Regions from separate parts of the Paenibacillus sp. 79R4 genome, predicted to be linked through region 1. Evidence: riboswitches for the same ligand, from Rfam matches in the RefSeq annotation. Region 1 holds a riboswitch; each other region holds the start of a gene.
The links. Region 1 has a riboswitch for thiamine pyrophosphate ahead of tenA (thiaminase II). Riboswitches for the same ligand answer to the same signal wherever they lie in the genome.

Region 1 (4,549 bases):
TCCGAAATAAGAGAAGCCTGCTAACCTTTAATGGGTTGGCGGGCTTTTTTTACATATTAACGACCCCCGCATATTGATTATCCTGCTGGAAGAGGCATATAATACAAACATATGTTCTGTAAGAGGTGAGAGTAATGTTAAATGATCTGGAACGCAAGGTGCTCCGAATTCTGTACAACTTCTCAACGCAGCGGCGCCGAATGCCGACAAAGCCCGAGTTAGAGCGTACAACGGGCCGTCAATACCGGGATATCAAATCCGCTCTGGATGTGTTGGTGCAGGAAAGGTATATTTTCTGGCCGGATAACCCTCAACTTGATACGATTGTGATTCTGGAAGGATGGGAACGGGATGCATTTATTCCTAAATCCAAGCCAACTATATTCGAGTAACCTTGATTTTCTGAATTATCATTGGGAATAGCCGAGGAAAGTAGAATCGGGATTAAGAATTGCAAAACTAAAATGTATTGTATATGCTTGTTTCATCTAGAAACTGTTGGCTCCAATGAGATTAAGGGCATTAGAGCAGCACAATTACTGAGGGGAGGATTTCATAATCATGAGTACATCACAGTTGTTTGCCAGACCACAGCTTGCTGATTGTGTGCCTGACCTAGTTGCTACGGCGCGGGGAGATAAGAAGGCTACACTGGTTATCAAGAATGCGAAGCTGGTCAATGTATGTTCCGGAGAGATTCAGGACGGTATATCGATTGGCGTTCAAGGCAGCCGGATTGCCTTCGTGGGGACGGATGCCAGCCATATGATCGGTGCAGATACGAAGATCATCGATGCTGCCGGACGTTATGTTGCTCCAGGTTTGCTGGACGGTCATTGTCATATTGAGAGCAGTCAGATCACACCAACCCAATTCGCCAGAGCCGTGCTTCCGAAGGGTACGACGGGCGGATTTTTTGATGCTCATGAGATTACCAATGTATTGGGATTGCCGGGCCTGAGACTCATGCTGGACGAAGCCAGACAAACCCCGCTTGCCGCTTATATGCAGGTTGCTTCTTGTGTTCCGTCTACAGGTCCGGATATGGAGACGGCGGGCGCTGAGATCGGCCCGGCAGAGGTTGCTGAAGCCTTCACTTGGGGGCCTGATATGATCGCTTTGGGCGAAGTTATGAACTTCCCAGGCGTAGTATTTGGTGACGAGAAGATGATTGGAGAGATTCAGGCTACGCTGCGTGCGGGCAGAGTAGCGGACGGGCACTATACGTGGCCGGTGGATGACTGGAGAATATCTGCTTATGCGGCCAGCGGCATTACCGGCTGCCATGAGAGCGTGAACGCTGAGGATGTTATCGAGCGTGTCAGAAGAGGCATGTACGCCAAAATGAGACGCGGTTCAGCTTGGCATGATGTTGCCGAATCGATTAAGGCGCATACCGACTATGGCATTGATACACGTCGCATGATGCTCGTTACAGACGATCGCAGCCCGGAATCTCTTGTTGATGAGGGACATATGGACTTTGTAGTTCGTCATGCGATCTCGCAGGGCGTACGTCCGGTAACGGCTTTCCAGATGGCGACGATCAATACGGCAGAACGCTTTGGGGTTGCCCGGGACGTGGGCACCATTACGCCAGCTTCTATCGCTGACATTATCATCCTTGATGGAAATCTGGCCGATGTGAACGTTGTAATGACGATTGCGGCTGGACAAGTTGTGGCCGAGAATGGCAAGATGACTGTGGAATTGCCTGAATTCGAATATCCGCAGGAGGCTATTAACTCGGTGCACCTTACCCGAGCTGTGACTGAGCAGGACTTTGTGATCGAAGCGCCAATCCAGTCCGGTGAATTGACGGCGCGAGCTATTGGGGTTCGCGAGAACCATGTGGATACGACCGAAGACCTCGTGTATGTACGGATCGAGAACGGACAGGTAGCCCTTAGGGTAGAGGATGGCATTTCCAAGCTGGCTGTCATTGAGCGTCACAAAGGAACGGGCAATAAGACCGTAGGCCTGGCATCGCGCGTTGGCTTCAATGTGCCGGCTGCAATCGCAACGACCGTTGCTCATGACTGTCATAATGTGATGATCATCGGCAATTCCGATGCTCTGATGGCCAAGGCTGCAAATACCGTTGCTGAAATGCAGGGCGGTATCGCGGTTGTTACCGAAGACAAGATCGTCAAGCTGCCGCTGCCGGTGGCCGGATTGATGTCAAATGCGCCGTTCGAACAGGTGGCCGAGCAATCCCGTGCGGTAAGCCAGGCGTTGTATCAAGCAGGCTGCACAATGAACTATGCCTTCATGACCTTGTCACTGCTGGCGCTGGTGGTTATTCCTGAACTGCGTATTTCCGATCTTGGTCTGTTCAAGATGACAGAGCAGGGCTTCGTGAAGGTTCCTTTGTTCGTCGAGGAGCCATAAGACAGGCAACAGGGACTGTCACTATTTGACATACGGCTGCTGCCATAGTTAAATAATAGGTAATTGAATAGGAAATCCACTAGGGGAGTCGTGATAACGACTGAGACAGGATAAATCCTGGACCCTTTGAACCTGATCTAGTTAGCACTAGCGTAGGAAAGTGGAGTCGGACTGAATTGCTATAGCTATATTTGTTAAGTGACAGGCCGCTCCATATCCGGAGCGGCCTTTTTGCTGTGTAAACCGGACAGGGATTTGCATCTGCATTTGATATATTCATGCGAATCAAGGGGGTTCATCAGCCCTCATAGCGGATTTCTTTATTCAGGAGATATGCAAGTTGAACAAATGAAAACTTAGTCATTTGGGAGGATAGTTCAACTTTTATCGTTTCAAAAAAATTTGGAGGTGGAGATCATGAGTTTTACGAGACAGCTTCGTCAGCAAGCAGATTCTATTTTTCAAGCTATTTATAAACATTCATTTGTACGTGGGATCGCGGACGGAACATTGAAGCGGGAGCAGCTGATCCATTATGTGAAGCAGGATTTTGAGTATTTGAACGCCTTTATGCGGATTTATGGCATTGCCATATCCAAGAGCCGGACGCGGGAAGAGATCGAGATGTTCAACGAGCAGATCAACTTCGTGCTGCATAGCGAAGTGCACCCGCATAACAATTTTTGCCGCGTGGCTGGCGTTACTTATGAGGAACTCCAGGGGTTCCCGCTGGCTCCCTCAGCCCATCATTATATCCGCCATATGCTAACCGTTGCGCACGAAGGCAGCCTGGGTGAGATCGTATCCGCTTTGCTGCCGTGTCCTTGGACCTATATCGAAATCGGCCAGCGTTTGCTGGAGGAAGTCAAACCGGATGAATCGCATCCGTTCTACGATTGGATCGATTTCTACGGGGGAGGAATGTCGGATCTGACCGAACGATTCTGCCGTTATGTGGACGATTGGGCTGAGCGCGTGACCGAAGCCGAGCGGCTGCGGATGAGAGAGCATTTTCTGCTGAGCTGCCAACTGGAATATATGTTCTGGGACATGGCCTTCCGCGAGGAAGAATGGCCGGTTGCTATGAATTTAGGAAGCGGGGCTGAAAGAGTATAAGAACTGAAATTTGAGTGTATGTGTGGTGGAACTGAATGAGTATGAGTGCAGAAATGGGAGTGTAAGTGAACTGGAACGGAATGAATATAAAAGCTGAAATTAGGTATGCAGCTGGGAATGATGCAGCCGTAGAGGTAGGAACAGTTAAGGGATCGGAGCTTCAGTATGCTGGCTGGGAATCATCTGGTCTGCCGTGATTCGCCGAGTAGCAGTGAAATGGACTATTAACTTATTGCGCCATCAGATAAACAGATGGGAAGGGTACCGGACTACAAATTTGAGAATGGGGTTGATTTGCAATGAGTACACTCGAACAGGATATTGCTGCACTATTAACTAAAGTACAGAAGGCAAGGCCGCTCGTACATAATATGACGAACGTGGTCGTTACCAATTTCACTGCGAACGGTCTGCTTGCGCTTGGCGCGTCACCAGTGATGGCCTATGCCAGGGAAGAAGTAGCAGATATGGCCAAGGTGGCTGGTGCGCTGGTACTGAATATCGGCACGCTGTCGACGGAGCAGGTGGACGCAATGATCATCGCCGGGAAGTCAGCCAATCTTCATGGTGTTCCCGTACTTTTGGACCCAGTAGGTGTAGGGGCGACTCGCCTTCGTACGGAGTCAGCCCAGCGAATTCTTCGTGAAGTGAAGATTTCTCTAATTCGCGGTAATGCTTCCGAAGTCGCTAACCTGGTTGGTGAGGTCTCAGACATTAAAGGAGTAGATGCGGCCGAGAGCAGTGCGGGAGCAAATGCGGAAATCGCACTCCGGGCGGCTCGCCAATTTAATGCAATAGTAGCCATTACTGGCAAAGAAGATGTTATAGCTGATGGGGTCCATTACCGGGTCATCAGCGGCGGAGATGTGCTGCTGACGCAGGTGACCGGAGCAGGCTGCTTGCTGACATCTGTGCTGGGGGCTTTCGCAGCGGTCGAGCGCGATATGATGCTTGCGGGCACAGCGGGATTGGCTTATTACGGTGCGGCGGCAGCCCGTGCTGCGGAGCGGACCGCCTCGTTAGGTCCTGGCAGTTTCCAGGT
Region 2 (4,549 bases), on a different contig from region 1:
TGTCGGCCAGCTTCTCCTCATGCGTGATCATCACAATTGCGACTCCCTGTCTGCGAAGTCCCTCACACAGGCTTAGAATTGCAAAGGTGCTCACCGCATCCTGACCAAAAGTCGGCTCATCCAGCAGCAGCACCGGCTTATTCAGCACCGTCGCTCCAGCCACGCTTAGACGCCGCTTCTGACCCAGCGAGAGCTGATAGGGATGGCGCTGCTCCATTCCTTCTAATCCGAACTGACCTATCGCCTGCCTGACCAGAGATGATATACGGTCTTTGTCATACCCTTCTTCATATAAGGAAAAGGCAATCTCCTCACTCACTTGATCAGCTACAAACTGCATCTCTGGATTCTGAAACACAAAGCCTATTTTCCGAGCCGCCTTCACGGTTCTGCTTTTCTTCGCCTTGTCTCCACCCATATCAATTCTCTGCAGCTTGTAGGTTCCATCTGTTGGCAGAAGCCCCATTAGACTGAGCAATAATGAGCTCTTCCCCGCACCGTTTGGTCCTGTAATCACGATGAAGTCTCCGGGATAAATCTCGGCTTGCTCCACTTCAATCACAGTTCTCCGCTGTCTGTAGCCCTGAAATTGCTTCAACTCTATCAGCGGCTCTGCCAGGGTAGAATATGGGGCCTCCCTAGGGAGACTCAGAAGCCTCTCCCCTTCCCGGGACAAGAAGAAGGCTTCCCATACCCCTGGGTACCAGATCCCGAACTGCTCCAATTGTTTATGGAAGGAGGCGAACAGCTTCGTTGGAGGAGCCTGCCCGAGAATTTGTCCGTCCGGGCCAAACAGGACTACATTATCCACAAGCCCGATCATCTCTTCAATTCGATGCTCAACAATGACCAGCGTTCGTCCTTCGGCGATAGAATGAATGGCCTCCCAGATCTGCTTACGTCCTTCGGGATCAAGCAATGCAGAGGGCTCATCCAGGAACAGGACTTCAGGATCGGCCAGAAGCACCGAAGCAAGCGCCAGCCGCTGCTTCATTCCCTGCGACAATGAATTTATCGGAACATGCAAATTCTCAAAGAACAGGCCGACCTGATCCAGAGCCTGCCTCATCCGTGTCTCCATCTCTTCTCTGGGAATACATAGATTCTCCAGCACAAAGGCCAGCTCTTCATCTATGTAAGGCATACAGAACTGCGTATCCGGATCCTGGAACAACACCCCTCTCGATTCAGGAACAATTCTCTCCTTGAACCGCATCGGTACCTCGACCATCTCAGGCATGATCCCGCTCAGCATCTGAAGCAAGGTGGACTTGCCGCAACCGCTGGGCCCGAGCAATAGCACCTTCTCACCGCGCCGCACGGAGACGGAAAAGTCCTTAAATACAAATGCAGCTTCCCCTGGGAACTTCAGCCGAAGATCCTCCACCCCCAAAATAATATCGGGTACCGCAGCCGCTTGTCCGGCGACCTCAATATCAGACTCTGCCATTCCATTTGCATAAGCTGTGTTCATCATTAATCATCCAACGCCGCCAGATCCTTGGATTCAACAGGGCGAAGCAGATGGGTTACCCCTGTGCGCTCGACCGCTTTGGCCAAGCTATAGGCCAGGAATCCCGCGATGACGACCGAACTGACAGCACGCATCGAATATTTGGCAATGAACATCCATGGCGCATAATCTCCGACATATCCATAGAAAATGTCCGGTATCAGTGAGCCGATCGACGCGGCAAGACCTGCCAGACCCGCGACCGGTGCAGAGAAGTTACGATAGCGGAAAGCGGCAAATATAAGCTCTGCGGCGAGTCCCTGAAGCAGGCTATAGACAAGCAGTTGAATTCCCCATGCGCTGCCGAATAGTACCTCCACATGCGCAGCTGCAACTTCGGCAATCAGCGCCACACCCGGCTTGCGAATCAATAGAAAGACAAGTGTCGAGGCGATGAACCACATGCCGTACACCAGTTCATCCGCCTGAAAGAACAGCGGAGATAAAAGTCCATACACCGAGCTCCACAAATGATACACTACTCCGAGCACGACCGAGATTAGCACCGTCACCAGAAGATCGCTAAGCTTCAGTCCCCGTTTTTCCTTTTGCATGTTGACCTCTACCATAACCTATCACTCCTTAATTAATTTATTGCGGGGATATTCCGTCTAGAGAACAATAAAAAAACCGGCTGAATAAGCTCAGTCGGTTGTATAGTCCCAGTATGCAGACATAATAAGTCCACAAAATAAGCACGAACAGGACGATAGATTCTCTACGCTGGCATTATCCAGATCAGATTAACGGTCTGCAGCGGAGTATGCTGCCATCTCAGCCTGATTCACTCAAGCCCCCGTATCCCTATGCAATTAACATTACAATACACCACATGTTTCCAAGTTAGCAAGCATCAATTACAATATTTTTATATTTATTGCTTTCGCTCTTATTCTATGTCAAGATAGCGGAAGTAGATTGCGGCAGTTCCAACTGCCCTTCACCTATGGGAGGAAATAACAATTGGCTACCAAATGGATGATATGGATGACAGAGCTGTCTTCACGAAAATCGGTTTGCCGGCTGACTGGCCGCTTTTCCCATTCCAAATGGAGCAGGTTCGTCATTCCGCGCTTTGCTAAAGCTTATGGAATTACCCTGGATGAAGCGGAGAAGGAAATCAAAGAATACCATACTTTGAATGAATTTTTTACGCGCAGGCTCAAACCAGGAATGCGCCCGATTTGCCAGGAACCAGGCGGTGTCGCAAGCCCCGTTGATGCGCTAATTACTGCTATGGGAAAGATCCAATCCAGTACGATCCTGAATGTAAAAGGACAGGACTATTCCATTGATGAACTGCTTAACCATTCGCCGAGGAGCGAGGCTTACCGCAATGGTTATGCTTTTGTGCTCTATCTTAGCCCAACCGACTATCATCGGATTCATGCCCCAGTGAGCGGACGCAAGCTGGAGAGCGAGCATATATCGGGGAAGGTGTACCCGGTGAACCATTTTGGAATGACCCATATGCGTTCTGTACTTGCCCGCAACGAGCGGCTCATCACATATATTTCCCACGAATACGGGGAGAGCGCCGTCGTAAAAGTCGGAGCCATGAATGTCAGCAGTATCAAATATGTCGACGATGAAGCCAAAGAGTGGGAGCGCGGCGATGAGCTGGCCTATTTTGAATTTGGCTCCACTGTAGTTCTCCTGATGCAGGATAACTTCGAGCCGTCGTCCAGCCTGGATGTAGGAAGTAAAGTCAAGGTCGGAACCCTGCTCGGGCATCTTCACAATTCTAAGCTGAGTCACTAATCGTACAAAAAAACCTGAGTGCGTGCGACTCAGTTTTTTTCTTTGTCTAACTTTATTTTCAATCCCGCGCGCTCATCTTATTTCAGAAGGACTTTTCCCCGTATACTGCTTGAATTGACGGCTGAAGAAAAATATGTCCCTATACCCCAAAGCATCGGCCACTTCGGTTACATTCATGCCTGCATGCAAGAGCAGATGCTGAGCGCGATCAATCCTGCATTTAATAATATAAGTCTGCACGGACATGCCGATGATCTCTTTGAATTTAATTGAGAAGTAACGCGCTGACAAACCGGCTCGGGCGGATAAATCTTCAACTTTATGCGGCAATCCGGGATGCTGCAGAACATAATTAGCCACCTCATGGATGACCTCGACCAGCTGATTGCTTACTTTCTTCTCCCGGGGAACCTCACGCTCCTCGCGCAGCAAATAGATGAGAAGTTGCTTCAGGATCAGACGAGCCTCCTCCTCCGCTCCATAGGCATTCACCAGGAACAAGCGTACATAGCGAGACAGCATATATTCAAAATCAAGGGTATTGTCCAATACCCGATAAGATCCGGGAACTTCCATGACAGGCTCATCTATATCAAAATGAATATATGTAAGTACTAGCGGCCGTTGCGGATTATGCGTCGCAGTCGGATGATCGCCTTTACGAAACAAGAAGCAGCTTCCTTTACTCACTTGAAAAGTCTGGTTGTTCAGGACGACGTTCCCTTCCCCGCTCCACACATAGAATAAATCATAGTTCTCCAGCGCTTTATCTCGCTTGCGCCACTTCCAGTTAGGTTCGCATACAATTTTGGCAAATGCCGGCTTCAGAATAAAAGATGATGGTGAAACGTGAAGCATGTCCTTCCCTCCCCCAAAATTTTTTCCCTTGTAAGAGGTTGTTCAAAAAGTTCGCTTTTGATCAGAAAAACAGAAAGCTTATGCCCACATCAAATTTGAAATTAGCTGGGCTACGCACGATGCTTACAAGGTTATGTTTTCTACGGATACCTTCTAGAGGCTTGTAAGTATTATACTCATTTTAATACCAGTTGAACATCTTCTTGGGGTTCCATTCACCTAGAGGAATAGAAGGAAATCATCGTGACGGCTTATGTTGTAAATGATATAATGTAAGGCAGTCTAAAACGGATTTGTCCTAAAGCGGCTGTTCAAAAGCGGTATACTCGGCATCAAATCTTGAATTCAGCCTGCTACTGGAAACCATAAAAATAAACGATCGGAAGGATGGAACGAGAATGAGCCTGAATCCACTTG
Region 3 (4,549 bases), on a different contig from region 1:
ATGACGTGGAATAAAGTGCTCTTTCCGCAGCCGGACGGACCGATTATGGACACAAACTTCCCGGTTGGAACGGATAATGAGACATTATTCAGCACAGGCAAACTTTGTTTTCTCTCGCGAAATGCCAGACGGGCCATCTGGACTTCCAGAGCGAGAGGGAGCGGCGTGTGCTCATTCATCTTTGTATTCATGGCGTAAGCCCCTTTCTATTTATCATCATTGGACGGATGGTAGCGAATAAGCCATTTCTCAATGAATGAGATAAGCAGGAACATCGCCAGGCTAATCGTTACGATGATCGCAATAGCGACGAATATTTTATCGGTGCGAAAGGATGATTTCTGCAGCATCATATAATAACCGATGCCTTTGTCCGCGCCGATCCATTCTGCGATGATCGCCCCCATAACGCTGTAGGTAGCGGCAATCTTTGCCCCGGACATGATCGCGGGTAATGCATACGGCACTTCCAGCTTGGTGAAAATATTCCACTTTGAAGCTCCGGCCATCCGCATATAGTCCAGCATAACTCGATCTGTACGGCTTAACCCGTCCATAGCCGCCACTGCAATGGGAAAGAAGCAGACCAGGGTAATGACGATGATTTTAGGTAGAATCCCAAATCCAAACCAGATCATAAGCAAGGGGGCCAAGGCGATGATCGGAACATTCTGGCTGAGAATGATCAGCGGATAGAGCGCTTTTCTAAGAAAAGGGATATAGTGCAGTACAAAAGCGACCAGAAGCCCAACGAGGGTACCGATCGAGAACCCTAGCAGCATCAGCTTAAGCGTAGCCTGTGTATGCTCCCACAATCCGGCCACACCAGCCTTCGCTTCTTGCGCGATATCGACAGGGCTCGGCAGCATCCACTTATCGATATTAAATAAAGATGTGGCCGTTTGCCATAGAATGAGGAACAAGATGACCGCCACAAGGGGCGGCCATACACTGCTCCAGATACGTCGGAGTCTCATGGACGGTATTTCTCCGTCAGTTTATCCATGCTGGCACCTTCCGGATTGTAGTAGATTTTAATCTGGGAGATTACATTTTTGCTACCGAATTCAATGACAGCTTCGTTCATTTCTTTGACAATGTCCAGCAGTCGGCTGAGCTCGCCCTCCATTGTTGTCTCCAGCGGGCTCACCTGATACTTCACACCAGAAGCCTGAATGACTTCAATTGCACGATCGACGTAAGGAATCGAATCTTCCCCGCCCGGTGTCTTCGGAATAATCTGAATACTTACTAATGCATTAGCCATATATGGACATCCTCTCTGATCACAGAATTGTAGAACCGTCTTGGTGCTGCTAACGGGCCCCTTGAGTACATACTTATAGAAATTGAGGTTTACATTTATAGTGCAGGCATCTTGTTATTTGTTCTCCGGCAGAAAATTATTGGTGAAAGCAGCATCTGTATCCAGCGGTTTCTCAATCAGCTTCTTCTCATACATCCAATCGGAGTAATTCTGCCATACGGATTGCTTCTGCTCCCCCCAACGGGCAGCATCATCCTGGTATTTCGGGCTAAGCCATTTCTGACTGGCCATAACCAGGTCTTTATCGAGATCAGGAACAGCACTCAGCAGAATATCAGCTGCTTCCTCCGGATGCTGGATCGCATATTGATATCCTTTGGAAGTGGCACGCAGGAAGGCCTTGATTAATTCAGGATCGTCCTTGATCAGCTTCTCATTGGTTGTAATAACCGGAGTATAGTAGTCGAGCTTATCCGAATAGTCTTTTACGTAGAGCATATCGAGCGGTTCGCCGCGCAGCTCGGCTTCGATCCCCGTCCAGGCATAAAAAATCCAGGCGAAATCGATATCTCTTTTCACGGCGGTGAAGAAGTCGGCTTCGCCCATATTGATCATTTTTACCTTGCTAACATCCCCGCCATCGATGTCCATGATCGATTTCATGACGGCCTCTTCGACAGGTGAGCCCCAGCCGCCGTAGCTTTTTCCTTCAAAATCCTTAGGTGTCTTGATGTTCCGGTCCACAGGCGCGGCAAAGCCGGATGTATTATGCTGAATAACGGCCGCGATTGAGACGAGGGGCACGCCTTGGGTGCGGCCTTGTGTCACGCTCTCCTGATAGCTGATTCCGAAAGGCACCTCACCGGATGCCACCATTGCGTCCGCACCGCCAGAGCCCGGCAGCAGGATGTCCAGCTTCAGGCCCTCCTTTTCATAGAAGCCTTTGGCCTGTGCGACATAGAGGCCAGTATGGTTCGTATTCGGACTCCAATCCAGTACGAATTTAACATCGTGCAGTTCCTTCGTCTGTTCTCCCGTTGCCGCATTTCCATTATCGGCCGGGGTGTTGGCGTTATTCGCTTGGCCACAACCTGCGATGATAACAAGCAGGCAGGACAGGGCAAGCAGAATCCATTTTGATCGATGCAATGATATTCCCTCCTTCAAAATGTCTAATCCGTATTCACTTCCAGAAGCAGTTCCAAAAAGGCCAATTTGGATCAGAAAACCTTCGAGGCCGATTCAAGGAGGAGCGATCGCGATGCGCAAGGTAGTCTTTCCCGCGATATAAAATCTGATCAGTGCAGCTGCTAACCTATCAGTTCTATATCTAACATAAAGTAACACCAAGCGCTTATTCGACATCGAATCCTGAATTCAGCCGGGCTTTAAGCAGATGCTTACAAAGTCGTTCTCTAACGAAAACGTGCAGCTTCGCTCCTCAGGCCCCGGCCCCAGCTTGTTCCAGCCTTTGCTTCGCTGAAAACTGAACTTTTTGAACACGCACTTCCAGAGGAACTTACACTTCTAGTGTCCCTGATCACTTCCGAATGAAGCCGATAGTTAATAGGCTTAAATATACAGGATGCAAAAAAAGCGCCCCGGATCGGGACGCATAGGTGCACTTGAATATGAGCATAGCTTCATACCTGCATTTCTTCCTACGCTGGCATTACCCAGATCAGGTTAAAGGGTCAGTATCTTCGCGGGATACAATCTCAGCCGGCCTATTCCAGCTCCCCTGAACTATTGAACTACGGATTACAATTGCCATTATAGTTCGCTGTTGCAGATATGTCCAGTTAGAAAATGCAATATCATCGCTTCGCATCTCCGAAGAGATGGAGCCATTAACCGCGGAGGGGAAGGAGTCGCTGCCCTGATCTGCAGCCACTTGTTCTGGCTGCCAATCTTGTTTAAGATAGGGTTAATCGCTTCATGCTTCGGGATTTACTGGGTTCATCTCGGTCTGATTCGTAACGGCGCGATACTTCTTGAGCATATAGAGCCGCCAGCGTACAATCATACCGAAGGCGAGAATAAAGAAGAGCGAGCCGGTCTGAAGAATGGAGACATATTGCTCGATCACTTCATGCAGAGCCAGTCGAATCACAAGCAGACCGATCAGAATGAAGGCGAATCCGCTGGATCTTTTGGCAAAGACTTGTCCGTCCTTCATTTCAAAATGAGTAGTGCGAATGAGCGGATAGGAGAACAAAAGCCAGCCTGCAGCAAAAGCAATGACTCCATACAGGACGGGAATCCGCATCTGCGGCTCCACGAACATGGCGAAACCGGTAGCCATACCAAGCGGAGGAATAATAATCTTCTTGATCGTCACCGGACGGTTGCTGGCCTTAAGTCTGACGATGATGACTGATACGGCCATCAGGATCATAACAGCCGTTGCAATGATCCGCATATAAAAAGGGCTAATGGCGTCCACAATAACACCCCTTCTTTAATGTATTTGGTGGGTCAGTTACGCTAAAAATCAACGTTTTGAATTACCTCTTAGGCGAAATCATTATATCATAAATCCTCACCATGATAATAATCACATATGGATGTATGCATCAACCGGACCCGGGCTATAGATGCGGGAACGGTCAAAATATATAAAAAACAAATTATAATCGAGAGGATGAAGGATATGACGCAATTTGGTCTGAAGGATGAAATTCCATTTTATGTAGGTACATACGCAAAACCGGAGGAGCCGGGCATCTACTTATGCGGCTTGAATCAACAGACAGGAGCTTTGCGTATCGTAAGCCAATGCTCCGGAATATTGAATCCATCCTTTGTCATTGTAAATGGGGAAGCTTCAAGATTGTACGCGGTGAGCGAACAGTCTGAAGGCCGTCTTGTCAGCTATGGGATCGATATTGGCAGCGGAGCGCTAACGGAGCTGGACTCCGTGCCAACAGAGGGGGCGGACCCATGTCATCTGGCTTCGCTGCCTAACGGGGATGTAATCGTATCGAACTATTCCAGTGGGACTGTGAATCGTTTTGCCCTGGGTGAGCAAGGAGAAGCAAGCCGTATGGCGGCGAAAGTTCAGCAGGTCGGCACAGGTCCGGTGGCCGATCGCCAGGAGAAAGCCCATGCTCATAGCGCGGTGACCGATCTGGAGGGGAAATATGCCTTTGCATCGGATCTGGGGGCGGACCGGATCTTTATTTATAGCATGCACGATGGCGGTATGGCGCACCATAGCGAAGTGGCGTTGCCTCCGGGAGCTGGCCCAAGGCATTTCGTTCTTCATCCAAATGATCAGTA

Region 2: it holds a riboswitch for thiamine pyrophosphate, as region 1 does, so the genes downstream of both, DMN77_RS14635 (ECF transporter S component) here and tenA (thiaminase II) in region 1, are expected to answer to the same signal.
Region 3: it holds a riboswitch for thiamine pyrophosphate, as region 1 does, so the genes downstream of both, DMN77_RS20460 (ABC transporter substrate-binding protein) here and tenA (thiaminase II) in region 1, are expected to answer to the same signal.

The regions. Positions count from the first base shown of each region.
Region 1 covers NZ_QJOT01000008.1:186,666-191,214, forward strand. The annotation lists gene DMN77_RS13480 (hypothetical protein) at 135-392, shown strand; gene DMN77_RS13485 (adenine deaminase) at 562-2,391, shown strand; TPP riboswitch at 2,463-2,567, shown strand; gene tenA (thiaminase II) at 2,809-3,507, shown strand; gene thiM (hydroxyethylthiazole kinase) at 3,807-4,549, shown strand, end outside.
Region 2 covers NZ_QJOT01000009.1:125,388-129,936, reverse strand. The annotation lists gene DMN77_RS14640 (ABC transporter ATP-binding protein) at 1-1,477, opposite strand, end outside; gene DMN77_RS14635 (ECF transporter S component) at 1,477-2,082, opposite strand; TPP riboswitch at 2,212-2,323, opposite strand; gene asd (archaetidylserine decarboxylase) at 2,477-3,274, shown strand; gene DMN77_RS14625 (helix-turn-helix domain-containing protein) at 3,347-4,132, opposite strand; gene DMN77_RS14620 (aminotransferase class I/II-fold pyridoxal phosphate-dependent enzyme) at 4,537-4,549, shown strand, end outside.
Region 3 covers NZ_QJOT01000019.1:1,931-6,479, forward strand. The annotation lists gene DMN77_RS20445 (ABC transporter ATP-binding protein) at 1-191, opposite strand, end outside; gene DMN77_RS20450 (ABC transporter permease) at 207-977, opposite strand; gene DMN77_RS20455 (thiamine-binding protein) at 974-1,267, opposite strand; gene DMN77_RS20460 (ABC transporter substrate-binding protein) at 1,382-2,416, opposite strand; TPP riboswitch at 2,909-3,020, opposite strand; gene DMN77_RS20465 (CcdC family protein) at 3,204-3,716, opposite strand; gene DMN77_RS20470 (lactonase family protein) at 3,921-4,549, shown strand, end outside.